Linked DNA regions of Pseudoduganella dura. Each later gene encodes a partner of the first gene's protein in a complex. Links are inferred from orthologs where the notes say so. Each region holds a gene or a part of one and is shown on either strand. Other genes may lie near its edges. The genes, in order: nusB and rpsJ.

What was found.
Region 2: the proteins of nusB (region 1) and rpsJ are in contact, whole or in part, in a solved structure (PDB 3D3B), measured with the Escherichia coli proteins. The link is inferred for Pseudoduganella dura from one-to-one orthologs.

What each region holds. Positions count from the first base shown.
Region 1 is NZ_WNWM01000002.1:1,178,061-1,186,830, reverse strand. Bases 5,783-8,479 are described here. They hold nusB (transcription antitermination factor NusB), read left to right. Parts: upstream 5,783-6,744; coding sequence 6,745-7,215; downstream 7,216-8,479. Other genes in these bases: GJV26_RS05365 (lytic transglycosylase domain-containing protein), read right to left, coding at 7,394-8,317; ribH (6,7-dimethyl-8-ribityllumazine synthase), read left to right, coding at 6,214-6,702; ribBA (bifunctional 3,4-dihydroxy-2-butanone-4-phosphate synthase/GTP cyclohydrolase II), read left to right, coding at 5,783-6,183. Outside these bases: GJV26_RS05405 (OsmC family protein), read right to left, coding at 1-10; GJV26_RS05400 (SMP-30/gluconolactonase/LRE family protein), read right to left, coding at 221-1,108; GJV26_RS29875 (EAL domain-containing protein), read right to left, coding at 1,270-4,806; more of ribBA, read left to right, coding at 5,074-5,782. UniProt on the Escherichia coli protein: Part of the processive rRNA transcription and antitermination complex (rrnTAC). The complex forms an RNA-chaperone ring around the RNA exit tunnel of RNA polymerase (RNAP).
Region 2 is NZ_WNWM01000002.1:2,673,832-2,682,830, reverse strand. What follows is about bases 5,991-8,916. They hold rpsJ (30S ribosomal protein S10), read left to right. Parts: upstream 5,991-7,257; coding sequence 7,258-7,575; downstream 7,576-8,916. Other genes in these bases: GJV26_RS11715 (type VI lipase adapter Tla3 domain-containing protein), read right to left, coding at 8,029-8,916; GJV26_RS11720 (PAAR domain-containing protein), read right to left, coding at 7,681-7,947; tuf (elongation factor Tu), read left to right, coding at 5,991-7,104. In the rest of the region: GJV26_RS11755 (efflux RND transporter periplasmic adaptor subunit), read right to left, coding at 1-217; GJV26_RS11750 (phosphoethanolamine transferase), read right to left, coding at 515-2,353; rpsL (30S ribosomal protein S12), read left to right, coding at 2,665-3,045; rpsG (30S ribosomal protein S7), read left to right, coding at 3,162-3,632; fusA (elongation factor G), read left to right, coding at 3,732-5,837; more of tuf, read left to right, coding at 5,914-5,990; more of GJV26_RS11715, read right to left, coding at 8,917-8,999. UniProt on the Escherichia coli protein: Involved in the binding of tRNA to the ribosomes. Part of the processive rRNA transcription and antitermination complex (rrnTAC). The complex forms an RNA-chaperone ring around the RNA exit tunnel of RNA polymerase (RNAP).

The DNA.
Region 1 (8,770 bases):
TCGTCTTCATATCGATCTCCTCAACAGGGTTGGTTGGTAAAGCCCCCGTATCTTAAGCCGGCAGGCGGGGAGCTGACGTCCCGCTTGCGGTAGAGGCCCCGTATTCCCCGCATCCGGTCCGGCCCGATCGTACCGATCGCACCGGCAGCCGCCCGCGAGGCTTGTCGTGCGTCAACTCCTCGTTTGCGACCCGAAAGACGCGCCGGCAAGGTGGAGGAGGTCAGCCGAACCTGGCGGCCGGCACGCCGGCGACCCCGGCCTGCACCGAGAACAGCGCCCCGGCCAGCGGGTCGGCCGCACGCTGCGCCGCATCGAAGCCCTGCCAGGCGCTGGTGATGTACAGCGTCTTCAGGTCGGCGCCGCCGAACGCCACCGACGACGGCTGCGCCACCGGCACCCGGATCGTCGCCAGCAATTCGCCGCCCGGGCTGTAGCGGCACACGCGGCCGCCGCCCCACTGGGCGATCCACACGCAATCCTCGCTGTCGACGGTCATGCCGTCGGGCGAGCCTTCGCCGTCGCCGAACTGGCGCCACAGGTGCGGGGCACCGAGGCTGCCGTCGGCCTTCACTTCATACGCATAGGTGCGGTTCAGGAAGCTGTCGTTGTGGTACATCGTGCCGCCGTCCAGGCTGAACGTGGGGCCATTGCAGATATGGTGTTCGGGCAGTGCCACGTGCAGGCTGCCGTCCGGGTCCAGCCGGAACAGCTTGCCGTCCGGGCGGCTCACGTCGCGCGCGTTCATCGAACCGGCCCAGATCCGGCCGGCCGCGTCGGCCTTCGCGTCGTTCAGGCGGATGCCGGTATCGGCGCCGGGCAGCGCGTGCAGGTATTCGAAGCGGTGCGATCCATCTTCTTCCAGCCACAGGCGCACGATGCCGTCGCGCAGGCCCGCCATGAAGCCGTCCCCATCCTTGCGGGGCACCAGCCAGCACACATGATCCGGCAGCGGCCACGCGTGGCGGGTGCCGTCGGCGCCGGTGCCGGCATCGAGCGCGTGCAGCGTGTTGCCGACCAGGTTGACGAAATACAGGCGGTTCTGTTCGGGAATCCAGACGGGGCCTTCGCCCAGTTCGGCGCCCAGCGGCCACAGGTTTTGCGGGGTCATATCGATCAGCTAGTTGACAGGAAGCGTTAACTTAACCGAAAACTCTTGGCGCGGGGGCGTGCAGGGCGCTACCGATCGGAATTGTGATCGCAGGGGCTGCGCAGGTTATCAGTCCAATGAGCGGTAAGCTGCGCAGCAGTCTGCGCGGCCGGGTGGCCGGCTTACGCGACGCGCCGCGGTTGCGCCAGGTCGAACGCTTCGCGCACCGCCTGCCGCAGCTCGTCGTCGTCCCACGGCTTGGTGAGGAACTTGTAGATGGCGCCGCGGTTGACGGCGTCCATGATCGACGCATGGTCGGCATAGCCGGACAGTAGCATGCGCACCGTGTGCGGGTACATTTCGCGGATGCGCGCCAGCAGCTCGGTGCCGTTCATCTGCGGCATGCGCTGGTCCGAGATGATCACCTGCACATCGTTTAGCGGCAGCAGTTCCAGCGCCTGCACGGCGCTGCTGGCCACCAGCAGGCGCCAGCCTTCGCGGCGGAAGACCCGCTCCAGCGCGCGCAGCACGCCGGGCTCGTCGTCCACCAGCAGCAGCGTGCGCTCGGCCGGCGGCACGGCCGCCAGCGGCGCCAGCGTGCGCTGTTCGCGCAGCAGCGCTTCCAGCCCATCGGCCGGCAGCGGGCGGCTGAACAGGTAGCCCTGGATCTTGTCGCATCCCATGTCGCGCAGGAAGGCCAGCTGGCCTTCCGTTTCCACGCCTTCGGCTACCACCACCAGGTTCAGGCCGTGCGCCAGCGCCGTGGTGGCGCGCGCGATCGCCGCGCTGCGCGGTTCGGTGGTGATGTTGCGCACGAAGGTCTGGTCGATCTTCAGCTTGTCGAGCCGGAAGCGCGACAGGTAGCCCAGCGACGAGTAGCCGGTGCCGAAATCGTCCAGCGAGATCGATACGCCGAGCGCGGCCAGTTCGTTCAGCTGCATCTGCGTGTACTCGCTGTCGTTCATCATCACCGTTTCGGTCAGTTCGACCTCGAGCCAGCGCGGCGCCAGCCCGCTCGCGGCCAGCGCGGCTCGCACCACGTCGGGCAGCGTGCCCGCCGTGAACTGCCGCGCCGACACGTTCACGGCCACCGTCAGCGGCGGCAGGCCGGCCGCCTGCCACGCCTTGTTCTGCCGGCATGCTTCGCCGATGACCCAGTTGCCGATCTCGAGGATCAGGCCGCTGTCCTCGGCCAGCGGGATGAAGTCGCCCGGCGGCACGTTGCCCAGCTCGGCGCTCTGCCAGCGCAGCAGCGCTTCCACGCCGCTCACGCGCCCGTCCGGCAGCGATACCTGCGGCTGGTAATGCAGGCGCAACTCGTTGCGCTCGATCGCATGGCGCAGGTGGATCTCCAGCGACATCCAGCGCAGCGCGTGCGCGTTCATTTCGCCGGTGTAGAAGTGGAAGTTGTTGCGGCCGTTGTCCTTCACGTGCGACAGCGCCACGTCCGCGCCGGTCAGCAGCGCGCCCGGCGTGGCGCCGTCGCGGGGGTAGATGCTGATGCCGACCGAGGCCGTCACGTACAGGTCCTGGCCCGCCAGCTGCACCGGCTCGGCCACCTGTTCCAGCAGCCTGCGCACGGTGACGATGATGTCGTCGACGTTCTGGCAGCGCGTCAGCACCAGCGCGAATTCGTCGGCGCCCAGGTGCGCCAGCGTGTCGCCGGGCGGCACGATGCGCGTTACGCGGCGGGCGATTTCCTGCAGGAGCGCGTCGCCGGTGGGGTGGCCCAGTGCGTCGTTGATGCGCTGCAGCCGGTCGATGTCGAACAGCAGCAGGGCCACCTGCATGCCGTCGTGCTCGGCCGCGGCCATGGCCAGCTGCAGCCGGTCGTTCAGCAGGTTGCGGTTCGGCAGCAGCGTCAGCGGATCGTGGTTGCTGAGGAAATCGAGCTGCGTGTGCGCTTCCTTCAGCGCGCTGATGTCGCTCGATACGGAAACGTAGGCCACCACCTGCTCGCGCTGGTCGCGCACCGCGTTGATGCGCAGCCGCTCCGGGTACACCTGGCCGTTCTTGCGGCGGTTCCAGATCTCGCCGGACCATTGTCCTTCGGTTTCCAGCGCCTGCCACATGGCGCGGTAGAACGCGCCGTCATGCCGGCCCGAGCGCAGCAGCCGCGGGTTCTGGCCCACCACTTCGCGTTCGAGGTAGCCGGTGGTCTGCTCGAACGCGGGATTGACGCCGATGATGCTGCCGCGGGCGTCGGTCATCGTGATGCTGTCCTGCGTGCTGTCGAACACCTGGGCCGACAGCCGCAGCCGCTCCTCGAGCGCGCGGCGCGCCGTGATGTCGCGCAGGATGCTGGTAAAGATCGCCTCGCCGTTCACGTTCACCGCCGACAGCGCCAGTTCGCCGGTGAATTCCTCGCCGTCCTTGCGTTTCAGCGTGAGTTCGACGATGCGGTTGCTGTAGGAGCGCTCGCGGTTCTTGCGGTAGCGCTGCACGCGTTCGCGGTGTGCCGGCAGCGAGCTCTCGGCGATCAGCAGGGTGATCGGCTGCCCCACCATTTCCTGTTCCTTGTAGCCGAACATCGCCTCGGCCGCGCGGTTGAAGTGCAGGATGCGTTCTTCCTGGTCGGTGCCGATGATCGCGTCCGGCGCCGATTGCGTCATTGCCCGGTAGCGTGCCTCGCTGGTGCGCAGCGCCGCATCGGCGCTGCGCCGCGCCGATGCTTCCATCTGCAGCTGCGCCGCGTGCCGCTGCACCACCTCGTACAGGTTCATGTTTTCATAGGCCACGGCGAGCTGCGCGGCCAGCATGCGGATGAACTGTTCGTCGGTGTCGTCGAAACACGCGGCGCCACGGCGGTTGGCCGCGTACAGCCAGCCATACAGGTGGAACTGGTCGCGCACGGCCAGGCCCAGCAGGTTGGCCACCTCCGGGTGGCCGCCCGGCAGCGCCGGCATGTCGCCATCGGCCCGGCAGCGGCGCAGCACGTCGCGCCGGTCCATCATCGCACCGGGGAACGCGCCGCGCTCCACCAGCACCGGCTGCACCAGCGCGGCGTCGATGCCCACCGTTTCCACGTGCTGCACGTCGTTTTCATGCGCGTCGAGCAGGCACAGCACCACGATGTCCGCATGCAGGATCGCATCGGCGGCGGCGCAGAAGCGTCGTGCCATCGCGCCGGCATCGCGTTCGCCGTTCAGGCGCAGCGACAATTCGTGCAAGGCGGCCATCCGCTCGACGGTGCTGTCCGGCGCCCGGGGAGGCGCGGCCGGTGAATCCGGGGACGGCGCCGCGGCCGGCGAAGCGGGGAAGGGCGCCGCAACCGGCGGCGCAAAGAAAAGCGCCGTGGCCGGCGGCGCGACGGCGCGGGCGACTTCGTCGTGCAAGTTGGGGTACGCTTCTTCCAGCCCCAGTTCCAGGTTCACCGCTTCCAGGATGGCCTGGGGTTCGGCCGGCTTGGGCAGCACGGTGCGCACGCCGCAGGCAGTGCCCATCGCCCGCAGTTCGGGCAGCGAATAGGTGGCGGAAAAGAAGATGACCGGCGTATGGGCCAGCTCCGGCGTGGCACGCAGGTGCTGCACGAATTCGTAGCCGTCCATCGTGGGCATCAGGATGTCGGTGATCACCAGGTCGGGGCGATGCCGGTGGCACAGCTCGAGCGCCTGGGCGCCGTCCACGGCTTCGAATACGGTGTGCGACGTGAACCCGAGCAATGTCAGCAGGTAGTCACGGTTGGTGGGGCGGTCGTCGACGATCAGAATGGTGGGCATGATGCCTTTTCGGCAAGTCGGTCCTGTGAAATCATGCTACTCCGCCCTCCTGGCGGCGGGCGCACGCCTGTTGTCCTGTTCGCCGATCATAGCTGCCACTGTCCAGCTTGCCTATAGTTTTGTTGGTTTTCAAACAAGCATGACAGCTTGTTCCACGGTAAATGCCAATGCGAACGGGACAGTGGCGCGGGCGCAGCGGATAGTCGGGTGAAAGCGCGCCAAATCCATTAAAATAGCGGGTTGCGAAACACGCCAAGGATTTATTACATGACTATCTCCAGCACCGAAGAAATCGTCGCCGAGCTGCGCGCCGGGCGCATGGTGATCCTGGTCGATGAAGAAGACCGCGAGAACGAGGGCGACCTGGTGCTGGCGGCGGATTTCGTCACGCCGGAAGCCATCAATTTCATGATCCGCCACGCGCGCGGCCTGGTTTGCCTGACGCTGGCCGAAGAAATCGTCGACCGGCTTGAACTGCCCCTGATGGCCACCCGCAACGGTACTTCGTTCGGCACCAACTTCACGGTATCGATCGAGGCCGCGGAAGGCGTCACCACCGGCATCTCGGCGGCCGACCGCGCCCGCACGATCCAGGTGGCCGTCGCCAAGGGCGCCAAGCCGGAAGACCTGGTGCAGCCGGGCCACATCTTCCCGCTGCGTGCCGTCAAGGGCGGCGTGCTGATGCGCGCCGGCCACACGGAAGCGGGCTGCGACCTGACCGCGATGGCGGGCCTGACGCCAGCCTCGGTGATCTGCGAGATCGTCAAGGACGACGGCACGATGGCGCGCCTGCCGGACCTGCTGGAATTCGGCAAGGAGCACGGCCTCAAGATCGGCACGATCGCCGACCTGATCCACTACCGCAGCGCCAAGGAATGCATGGTCGAACGGGTAGCCGAGCGCGAACTGCGCACGGCGCACGGCGACTTCCGCATGATCGCGTTCCGCGACACCCCGAGCGGTTCGGCCCACCTGGCGCTGGTGCACGGCGACCTGGCCGCGGATGCCGAAGCGCTGGTGCGCGTGCACCAGCCCGTGTCGATCCTGGACCTGCTGGAAACGGAAGCCACCACGCACTCGTGGAACGTGTCGGCCTCGCTGAAAGCCATCAAGGCGGCCGGGCAGGGCGTGATGGTGCTGCTGAACTGCGAGGAAACGGCCGACCAGCTGTTCGGCCAGCTGGCCGCGCTCGACAAGGGCGCCAGGCCGCAGGGCCGTGCCGCCAGCATGGACCTGCGCACCTATGGCATCGGCGCCCAGATCCTGCGCGCCCTCGGCGTGCGCCGCATGAAGCTGCTGGCAAGCCCGCGCAAGATGCCGTCGATGGCGGGCTTCGATCTCGAAGTGACCGGCTACCTGGCCAAACCCGAAGCGTAATCCTTCCATACACTATATAAGAGGCCCATCATGACCGTAGGAACCTACGAAACCAATCTGAACGGCGAAGGCTTGCGCATCGGCATCGTCCAGGCCCGGTTCAACGAAGATGTGTGCCACGGCCTGCTGTCGGCATGCCTGGCCGAGCTGAAACACCTGGGCGTGGCGGACGAGGACGTGCTGCACGTGACCGTGCCGGGCGCGCTGGAAATCCCGCTGGTGCTGCAGAAAATGGCCGAGTCCGGCCAGTTCGACGCGCTGGTGGCACTGGGCGCCGTGATCCGCGGCGAAACGTACCACTTCGAGCTGGTGTCGAACGAATCCGGCGCCGGCATCACCCGCATCGGCCTCGATTTCAGCATCCCCATCGCCAATGCCGTGCTGACCACCGAGAACGACGAGCAGGCCGAAGTGCGCATGGCGGGCAAGGGCGCCGATGCGGCCCGCGTGGCGGTCGAGATGGCGAACCTGGCGATCGCGCTGGAAGAGCTGCAGACCGACGGCGCCGAAGACGAATAAACGACGCAATCATGCGACGAAAGCAATACTGAAGGAACAACCATGAATGATAAAGCTGCGCACGCCAACCCCAGCAAGAGCCGCACGCCGCGCCACCGCGCGCGCGAGTTCGCGCTGCAAGGCCTGTACCAATGGCTGCTGAACAATGAGCCGGCGAAGACGGTCGTCAACAACATCCGCGGCGCCCACGGTTTCGAGAAGGCCGACGGCGATTTCTTCGCGGCGCTGCTGTATGGCACGATCGAGCAATCGGTGGGGCTGCGCGAAGGGTTCGCACCGCTGGTCGACCGCGGCATCAACGAACTGTCGCCGATCGAACACGCCGTGCTGCTGCTCGGTGCCTATGAGCTGAAGAACAACCCGGAAATCCCGTACCGGGTCGTCATCAACGAGGCGGTCGAGCTGGCCAAGTCGTTCGGCGGCATCGACGGCCACAAGTATGTCAACGGCGTGCTCGACAAGCTTGCCCCGCGCCTGCGCGCGGATGAAGTGGCGGCCGACAAGAAGCGCTGATCTTCCCGCCAGCCGCCAACAAAAGAGCCACCTTCGGGTGGCTTTTTCGTTGGCCTGGATCAGTTTCTGAAAATGTTGCCTGAAACCGGGGTCTGACCCCGAATTTTGGAAACATCACCGGCATGCAGGCAATAAAAAAGCCACCGTTCGGTGGCTTCGGTTTGATGACTGGGTCCGATCACAGGCCGGCCAGTTGCTCCGCTTCGGTCTTCGGCGTGGCCGGTTCCGCGGCCTTCGGTTCCGCACTTGCCGTGACGGTGGCCGGGGTGGGCGCGGAAGGGCGGGTGAAGGTCGGCACTTTCTTGCCGGCCGAGACCTGCTTCAGGCGCTTGTATTCGGCCAGGACCTTCGAGCCGTAGCCGTCGTCCGTTTCGAAGGCGGCGGCGCCGACGTAGGTCTTCAGCCCCGCTTCCACCGAGCCGCCGCGCGTCACGTAATCCTTCAGGATCAGCGAGCCGACACGGATATTGGCGACCGGGTTCAGTGCGGCCTGCACGCCGCCCAGGTCCTGGAACTTGTCGTGGTGGACCTTGGACATCACCTGCATCAGGCCTTGCGCGCCCACCGGGCTTTCGGCGAACGGGTTCAGGCCCGATTCGATCGCCATCACGGCCAGGATCAGCAGCGGGTCGATCTTGATTTCGCGCGCCGTCACGTAGGCGGTGGAGACGAGCATGTTGGCCGCGTCGTTGGCCACGCGGTAACGTTTCGACAGCCAGGTGGTGACCCATTGCTGCTGCTTGCGGGTACCCACCAGCGCCTTTTCCTCGGCGGCGCTGAGCGGTTTGTCGACATCGGCGGCGGCGGTGACCGCCGGCGCTTCCATCAGCTCGTGCAGCGGCGGTGCCGCGACGGTGGCTGCCACGGGAGCGGGCATGGGGGGCGCTGGATGGGCCAGCGATTGCGTCAGCGTGCGTGCCAGGTCCGGACGGGCCCACAGCACGGCGATGATGACGATGGCGGACACGCCGAACAGTGTGAAGGCGTGTTGCGCGGTGGTGAAAATGCTGCGCACGGAGATGCGCTGCGCGCCGAAGCGCGCGACCGGTCCGGAGACCAGCGAACGGGTGGCCAGGGCCAACCCAGTGAAACGATTATCCATAGAACTCCCTGCAATGACCGTAAAAGCATGCCCCCGCCGCGCGCAGTCGCGCGACACCGTTGCTGTGCAATTGCCGTGCATCAGATGTGTTATCGTCCGCCGCCGCCGGGAAGCGCGCGAGCTGGAACGCCTTCATTGCTTGCCAGAGCTGATTGTTTGTTTGAATCAGTCGCAATACAACTTTGTTCGGGGAGGTAAGGTCAAAAGCCGGTTCAGACTGAACCCAGGCTTGAAACCGGTAAGGCAGACGCCTTGGGAGAACACTCCTTAAAATGTTTGTGGAGCCCCGACTCCGTGAATGAATGAGCGACACGTAGTTGGCATTTTTGCCATGTCCTCTTCAAGTAGGTCGAATTGTAGAAGGCGTTTTATATCAAGTCAATACTAACGCGAGCGTTCTTTATAACTTTTGGATATGACATTGTGTGACGTGCATTAGCAAATTCCAATAGA
Region 2 (8,999 bases), 1.5 Mb from region 1 along the record:
CGCGGACCAGCGTGCCGCGCGTGACGCCGGCGATGCGCAGCCGCGCCGCGCTGACGGAGTGCTCGCTGCCGGTCCAGCTGCCAACCGCCGCGTATGTCGCCGTGCCGAGGACCGCCACCGCGGCCAGGACGGCGGCGACCTGGACGGCGCGGCGCTGGCGAAGCCGGGCCACGGGCGGGGCGATGACGGTGTCCTGGTGGGAGGTGTCGCGAATCATGGTCGGGCCTGCGGGTGGATGATGGGTATCCCATTGCAGGAACCATGCCATCGCCTAAGTGGTTGTTTCGGCAGGATTTCATGCTGGCGTGTCCGCTGTCCGAGGGTGTCCGGCGGCGTCCGGCGCGTCCGCGGCGTCCGACCTCCGGTGCCACGCATCGCGGACCGGATCTGCGCCGGATCAAGTAATGTCCCGGGGCCTGGCCCCAGGACATTCCCTGCGCCAGGTCATTTCCTGTGCTGGATCAAGGATGGCAACGGGCCACGGTCCGGCTGCCTCGCACCAGGATTCCGGTACTCAGCGCTGTTTCGGCTTTTTCGCGATCACTTCGCGGCAGTCGCCCCGGAACGTGGCGTTGTCGTAGTCGGTCCAGCCGTAGCTGTCGACCCAGCGCGTGTGGCGCTGGAAGGCGGGGGAGACGAAGCTCCATTCGAGCCGCTCGCCGGGGTAGCGGATGTCGGCCATGTCCAGCAGCGTGTGGAACATGTTTTCGGTGGCCAGCTTCGCCTTGCGGTGCCGGCGCAGTTCGCGCACCTTGCCGGGGTAGCGGTCGCCGTAGCCGTCCGAGTACCACATGAATGCCGGCACGCGGAATTCATGCTGGGTGTTGTGGCCGTGGAAGGCCAGGCGGCAACTGCCGTCGTACAGTGTCTGGCCGTGGTCGGCCACGTACAGCATCGCGGTGGGGTGCCGGGTGGACTTCAGCCGATCGATCACCTGGGCGAGGAACCAGTCTGTATACAGGATGGCGTTGTCGTAGCTGTTATTGAGCTGCTCCTTGATGGCGAGATCAGTGTAGACCGGCTTGTCGATGCCGAACAGCGACGGCCGCCAGCGGTCGAACGACTGCGGATGGCGCTGGCTGTAGTTCCAGTGGCTGCCCAGCGTGTGCAGCACGATCAGCTTCTTGGGCGAGGGATCGGCCATGGCCAGGCGCAGCGGCTCGAACAGCACCTCGTCGAGGTTGGACTTGGCCGAAAAGCCGCCCAGGTTGGTGAACTGCACCACGTCCGCCTCGCGCGCGAACACCGAAACGGGGGTGTCGAACTTGCCGAACGAAATCTGGTTCGACAGCCACCACGTGCGAAAGCCCGCTTCCTTGTAGGCTGTGATGAACGACTTTTCGCTGAACCCGTCCTTCAGGCTCTGGCGTGCCGGCTTCCTGGAGATGATGACGGGGACCGACAACCGGGTGGCCGAGACCGCCGTGATCACGTCCGGCAACGGCACCAGGTTCGCTTCCTGCCCCAGCAGCGGGTTGGTGTCGCGGCTGTAGCCGAACAGCCGCCAGCGATCCTGGCGCGCCGATTCGCCGATCACCAGCACGATCGTTTCCGGCACGTCGTCCGCCCCGGGCTGGTCGGCGCCGAAGCGGAAATGCCGGCTGGTTTCGTTCAGCTCGGCGAGGTAGCGCCGTTCGCGGTAGAAATCGATGCCGCGCGCGGCGAGGCCGAACGGCCAGGAATCGATGAAGACAGCGAACGGCAGCGGCGGGCGGGCCCATCCCGGCAGCGGCGCCAGCTTCCAGCCGGTGACATGCGCGCCGCGGCTGCCGCCGGCGGAGGCGCCCGCCGATGCGGCCGACGCCGATGCGGAGGCGGCCGGCGGCTGGCCGGCGCCGAATTCCCACGCATAGGCCGCCAGCAGCGCGAACACGCCGAGCAGGGCCAGCGCCAGCGGGCGCGACGGGCCCTGCCAGTCCAGCCCGCGGGTCAGCCGCGCGGCGCGGAATGTCATGACCCACCAGGCGGCGACCAGTGCCATCACGGCCACCATCGTCCAGACTTTCTGGCCGAGGAACTCGAGCGCTTCCATCGGGCTCGTTTCGGCCAGGATGCCGAGGTGGTGCGTGGAAATGCCCTGCCCGTAAAACACCAGCAGGTAGATTTCCGTCGGCAGCGCCATGAATGCCGGGATCAGCAGCCAGTGGAAATAGGCGGGGCGCTTGAACACGGCCCAGACGGCGGTCCAGGCGGCGATCTCGATGCCGAGGATGTGCCAGCCGTGTTCGAGCGGGTTGCCGAGCAGCACGCGGATCCACGGTACCAGCGACAGCGCCAGGTAGCTGAGCAGGATGAACAGGTGGGCAGGGCGGGGCAGGGCGGGCGGGGAAGGCAGCGGCGGCAGCGGGAACATGGTGGGCGGATGACGGGACGGGCGCTATTATCGGCGCTTTTGGCCCGGGCGGGCAGGGCATTGCTTGCATGACTGATTTGTAAACTGGTTGACTGGGCCTTGAGCCCAGTCTATACTCGTGAGTTCTCATTTTAGTCTGCGCCTCGTATACGCCTCGTTCCGGCGATTTGCGTCATTTGCAAATCAGTCGCACGGAAACTTTGCAGGGCTGTTGGCGCCGGCCGAGAAACTGGTTTTAGCCCCCGGGAGCGCTTGCAAGCATGCGCGACAGCCGGGAATGTCATTGCTGTAATTTTGTTGGATTTAGAACGATGCCAACCATCAATCAATTGATTCGCAGCCCACGTACCGCACTGGTCGTGAAAAGCAAATCGCCGGCACTTGAAAACTGCCCGCAAAAGCGTGGCGTGTGCACCCGCGTGTACACCACCACTCCTAAGAAGCCTAACTCGGCACTGCGTAAAGTTGCCAAGGTACGCCTGACCAACGGTTTCGAAGTCATTTCGTACATCGGCGGTGAAGGCCACAACCTGCAGGAGCACAGTGTCGTGCTGCTGCGCGGCGGTCGTGTCAAAGACTTGCCGGGTGTGCGTTACCACATGGTTCGCGGCTCGCTGGATACCCAGGGCGTCAAGGACCGTAAGCAAGCTCGCTCGAAGTACGGTGCGAAGCGCGCTAAGGCCAAGAAGTAATACTCTTGCAGTTTAAATGAGTTGAGGCGGCCGCGAGGCCGAGTAAGTGTGAGGCCATGAAGGCCCACGCGAGTGTCGATCAAGAGGCACTCAACTGAAGACATGAAGGAAAAGACATGCCACGTCGTCGTGAAGTACCCAAGCGCGAAATTCTGCCGGATCCAAAATTCGGCAACACCGAAGTCGCCAAGTTCGTTAACGTGTTGATGCTGTCCGGCAAAAAGTCGGTCGCAGAAAACATCATCTACGGTGCGTTCGACCATATCCAGCAAAAATCCGGCAAGGATCCACTGGAAGTGTTCACCGCAGCAATCAACAACGCCAAGCCAATGGTTGAAGTGAAGTCCCGCCGTGTCGGCGGCGCCAACTACCAGGTGCCGGTTGAAGTGCGCCCAGTGCGCCGCCTGGCCCTGTCGATGCGCTGGCTGCGTGAAGCTGCGAACAAGCGCAGCGAAAAATCCATGCCGCAACGCCTCGGTGGCGAGCTGCTGGAAGCTGCGGAAGGCCGCGGCGGCGCGATGAAGCGTCGTGACGAGGTGCACCGTATGGCTGAAGCGAACAAAGCGTTCTCGCACTTCCGCTTCTAAAATTCCGGCCGGCATGTCCGGCCATTTGTTCAAGCCGGGCGCATTTTTGATTCAAAAGTGTTGCTCGGTTTTGTCCATTCAAAGATTTAGGATCTCATTATGGCCCGCAAGACCCCCATCGAGCGCTACCGCAACATCGGTATTTCCGCTCACATCGACGCTGGTAAGACCACCACCACCGAACGCGTGCTGTTCTACACCGGCGTGAACCACAAGATTGGTGAAGTCCACGACGGCGCAGCCACCATGGACTGGATGGAGCAGGAACAAGAGCGCGGCATCACGATCACGTCGGCCGCGACGACCTGCTTCTGGAAGGGCATGGCGAACAACTTCCCTGAGCACCACATCAACATCATCGATACCCCGGGCCACGTCGACTTCACGATCGAAGTGGAACGTTCGATGCGCGTGCTCGATGGCGCCTGCATGGTGTATTGCGCAGTGGGTGGCGTGCAGCCGCAGTCGGAAACCGTGTGGCGTCAGGCTAACAAGTACAAAGTGCCACGCCTGGCCTTCGTCAACAAGATGGACCGTACCGGTGCCAACTTCTTCAAGGTCTACGAGCAGATGCGCGCTCGCCTGAAGGCGAACCCGGTCCTGATCCAGATCCCGATCGGCGCCGAAGAAAACTTCACCGGCGTGATCGACCTGGTCAAGATGAAAGCCATCATCTGGGACGACGCGTCCCAGGGCATGAAGTTCGACTACAAGGATATCCCTGCCGAGCTGGCCGATTCCGCTGCCGAGTGGCGCGAGAAGATGGTCGAAGCGGCTGCCGAATCGTCCGAAGAACTGATGAACAAGTACCTGGAAGAAGGCGACCTGACCGAAGCCGAGATCAAGCAGGCACTGCGTGACCGTACCATCGCTTCGGAAATCGTGCCGATGCTGTGCGGCACCGCGTTCAAGAACAAGGGCGTGCAGGCCATGCTCGACGCCGTCATCGAATACCTGCCTTCGCCGCTGGACATCCCGCCGGTCAAGGGCACCGACGACGACGAAGCGCCGGTCACCCGCAAGGCTGCCGACGACGAGAAATTCTCGGCGCTGGCATTCAAGATCATGACCGATCCGTTCGTGGGCCAGCTGGCGTTCTTCCGCGTGTACTCCGGTGCCGTGAATTCCGGCGACACCGTGCTGAACTCGGTGAAGAACCGCAAGGAACGCCTGGGCCGCATCCTGCAGATGCACGCCAACCAGCGTGAAGAGATCAAGGAAGTGCGCGCCGGTGACATCGCCGCAGCCGTGGGCCTGAAAGACGTGACCACCGGCGAAACGCTGTGCGATCCGTCGGCAGTGATCATCCTGGAACGCATGGTCTTCCCTGAGCCGGTGATCCAGCAGGCCGTCGAGCCGAAGACCAAGTCCGACCAGGAAAAAATGGGCCTGGCGCTGAACCGCCTGGCACAGGAAGATCCGTCGTTCCGCGTGAAGACCGACGAAGAATCCGGCCAGACCATCATCGGCGGCATGGGCGAGCTGCACCTGGAAATTATCGTCGACCGCATGAAGCGCGAATTCGGCGTGGAAGCCACCGTCGGCAAGCCGCAGGTTGCTTACCGCGAAACGATCCGCAAGGCCGTGACCGACGTCGAAGGCAAGTTCGTCAAGCAGTCCGGTGGTCGCGGCCAGTACGGCCACGCCGTGCTGACGATCGAGCCGCAGGAACCGGGCAAGGGCTTCGAGTTCGTCGACGCCATCAAGGGCGGTGTGATTCCTCGCGAATACATCCCTGCGGTGGAAAAAGGCGTGCGCGAAACGCTGAACAGCGGCGTGCTGGCCGGCTACCCGGTCGTCGACGTGAAAGTCACCGTGACCTTCGGTTCGTACCACGACGTGGACTCGAACGAAAACGCGTTCCGCATGGCCGGTTCGATGGCATTCAAGGACGGCTGCCGCAAGGCATCGCCGGTCATCCTGGAGCCGATGATGGCCGTGGAAGTGGAAACGCCGGAAGACTACGCCGGTAACGTGATGGGCGACCTGTCGTCCCGCCGCGGCATGGTGCAGGGCATGGACGAAATCCCGGGCGGCGGCGGCAAGATCATCAAGGCCGAAGTGCCACTGTCCGAAATGTTCGGTTACTCGACCTCGCTGCGTTCCGCAACGCAAGGCCGTGCAACGTACACGATGGAATTCAAGCACTACTCCGAAGCGCCGAAGCACGTTATCGACGCAATCGTGACCGCAAAAGCGAAGTAATTCAGAATAGCGTTTATCGGCCGGGACAAAATCCCGGCCGGACAACCTTAAATCAAAGTTCTAAGGAAGAAATAAAATGGCAAAAGGTAAGTTTGAGCGGACTAAACCGCACGTCAACGTCGGCACCATCGGTCACGTCGACCACGGCAAAACCACGCTGACGGCTGCGATCGCAACGGTGCTGTCGAAGAAATTCGGCGGCGAAGCCAAAGCCTACGACCAGATCGACGCTGCTCCGGAAGAAAAAGCACGCGGCATCACGATCAACACCGCGCACGTCGAGTACGAAACCGCTGCCCGTCACTACGCGCACGTTGACTGCCCAGGCCACGCCGACTACATCAAGAACATGATTACCGGTGCTGCGCAGATGGACGGCGCGATCCTGGTGTGCTCCGCGGCCGACGGCCCGATGCCACAGACCCGCGAGCACATCCTGCTGGCGCGTCAGGTTGGCGTTCCTTACATCATCGTGTTCCTGAACAAGTGCGACCTGGTCGACGATGCAGAACTGCTGGAACTGGTCGAAATGGAAGTGCGCGAGCTGCTGTCGAAGTACGAGTTCCCTGGCGACGACCTGCCGATCATCAAAGGTTCGGCACGTATGGCCCTGGAAGGCCAGCCTGGCGAAATGGGCGAAGAGTGCATCATCCGTCTGGCCGATGCTCTGGACACCTACATCCCGACGCCTGAGCGCGCTGTGGACGGCGCCTTCCTGATGCCTGTGGAAGACGTGTTCTCGATCTCCGGCCGCGGTACCGTGGTGACCGGTCGTGTCGAGCGCGGCGTGGTGAAAGTCGGCGAAGAAATCGAAATCGTCGGCATCATCGACACCGTCAAGACCACCTGCACCGGCGTGGAAATGTTCCGCAAGCTGCTGGACCAGGGTCAAGCCGGCGACAACGTTGGCCTGCTGCTGCGCGGCACCAAGCGTGAAGACGTGCAGCGTGGCCAGGTTCTGGCCAAGCCAGGCTCGATCAAGCCGCACAACCACTTCACCGGCGAGATCTATGTTCTGTCGAAAGACGAAGGCGGCCGTCACACCCCGTTCTTCAACAACTATCGCCCACAGTTCTACTTCCGTACGACGGACGTGACCGGCTCGATCGAGCTGCCAGCGGACAAAGAGATGGTCATGCCGGGCGACAACGTGTCGATCACCGTCAAGCTGATCTCCCCGATCGCTATGGAAGAAGGCCTGCGCTTCGCAATCCGTGAAGGCGGCCGTACCGTCGGCGCCGGTGTTGTTGCCAAGATCATCGCCTAAGTTTTTGCGTTGATGCAGCGGGACAGGGCGTGATATCATGCCGGTCCCGCTGCTTTTACGTCAGAGCAGTCGTTTAGTAGTGTGTTGCATATTTCTACATTGCCGGAGCAAGGTTTCCACCGATGCCCGGTTCGTTCTTTTTAAGGAATCAGCATGTCCACCCCAAATCAAAAGATCCGCATCCGCCTGAAGGCTTTCGACTACAAACTGATCGACCAGTCCGCACTGGAAATCGTTGACACCGCCAAGCGCACCGGCGCCGTTGTCAAAGGTCCGGTTCCACTGCCGACCCGTATCCAGCGTTTCGACGTGCTGCGTTCCCCGCACGTGAACAAGACCTCGCGCGACCAGTTCGAAATCCGTACCCACCAGCGCCTGATGGACATCGTGGATCCAACCGACAAGACCGTCGACGCGCTGATGAAGCTGGACCTGCCAGCTGGCGTGGACGTCGAAATCAAGCTGCAATAATCTGTCAAGATTCGCATCGGGCGGCTTCACTGACGTGACGGCCGCCGGATCAAGGAACGGGCACTTCGCATTGGCGGGTGCCCGTTTTTCTTTGAGCGCTCGCGTTCAGCTGGTCTTGAAGTTAGCCAAACTTGAGATCAGCTTGGCACCACAGCTCGTCTCGTCGCCTTCGAAGGCCAGCGCCACGCCGTTGATATGATGCCGCTCCGATCCGCTGACGATCCGGCAGTTGCTGTGACCCTGGATTGGGCATACGCACAGGTCCCCCACGCAGGCCACGGCAATGCCGGCAACCTTGAAGTGCGTGGCTTTTGCCGAAATGACTTTTCCACCATGGGTGGTGAGGTCGCCGAGGCGAATGACGTTACGCATGTTGTTCCTTTCGTAAGCGTAAAATTCGTGGGTGCCCAGTTTGTTCGAACCTGATCGATAGCGTCGAGAAAGTGTAAACACTCAATCGACAACCGGCATCTCATAATTCTTCGAATCGATTGCCGGTTCCACGTTGTGCCGAAATTGTTCCCCCTGCTGCTTGCGCTTGTCGTCGGAAGGTGGGCTGATGAACACGATGCTGGCGCCATCGGCTTCGCGCATGTTGACGGCGGCTGACGTGCCGCCGGCGTTGTAGCTGCCCATCACGCCCAGCGCCATCTGCACGAAGAAGGTCGCCGCGCCCATGTTGCCGATCCGGTGGTCGGTACCGATGAACTGCGCCATGTTGCCGGTATCGATTTCCGGACCGCCCTGTTCGGCGTAGTGGTGCAACATGCCTTCGAAGGCAATCCGTTGTTCGGTGTGATTGCCGAAGGCGCCGATAATGCGGGCCGGGCCCTTGGCGCGCTCCGCTTCGGGCAGTGTTTTCAGTGCCTGCTGCCAGCCGGCTTCCAGCAATTTCTGCCGCTGCTCTCGGCGTGTCACCGGCTTGCCGTGCTCGTCTTCGAAACGGACGAACACGGGGCGATGGATGAAGCCGAGCGTGGGCAAATTGTCGAACGCGGCAAGCTGGTTGCCGTTCCAGGGAACAGGGAACCACGGGGTTGGTTTCCAGTTCTTTGGCGGCTGGTGATTCCAGTGTTTGAAGTTCCCCAAGATGGGCGCGACAAGGCTGGCATCGGTGCGTTTGCCTTTGGCGAACGCATCGGCAGTGGCGAGCCATTCGGCGACAGTGGGTTGGCGGCCTACAGGAACCAGTTTTTCAGGATTTGCGAGTCTTTCGGCAGTAGGTACTTTGTCTTGCAGCGCGAAATATGTTCTACGAAGTGTCTCTTGGAGATAGTCGTTATCCGGGTCTTTCCAAGCAAAAGGACGCAGCGGTTCGACGCGTTCGCGGCGGGCAAGAATAAATACGGCGGTAGAGTCTGGCATGGCGGGGATGTAATAGCCATCTTTAACTAATTTAAGTGCTCCATGAGGAAGGTTGTCGT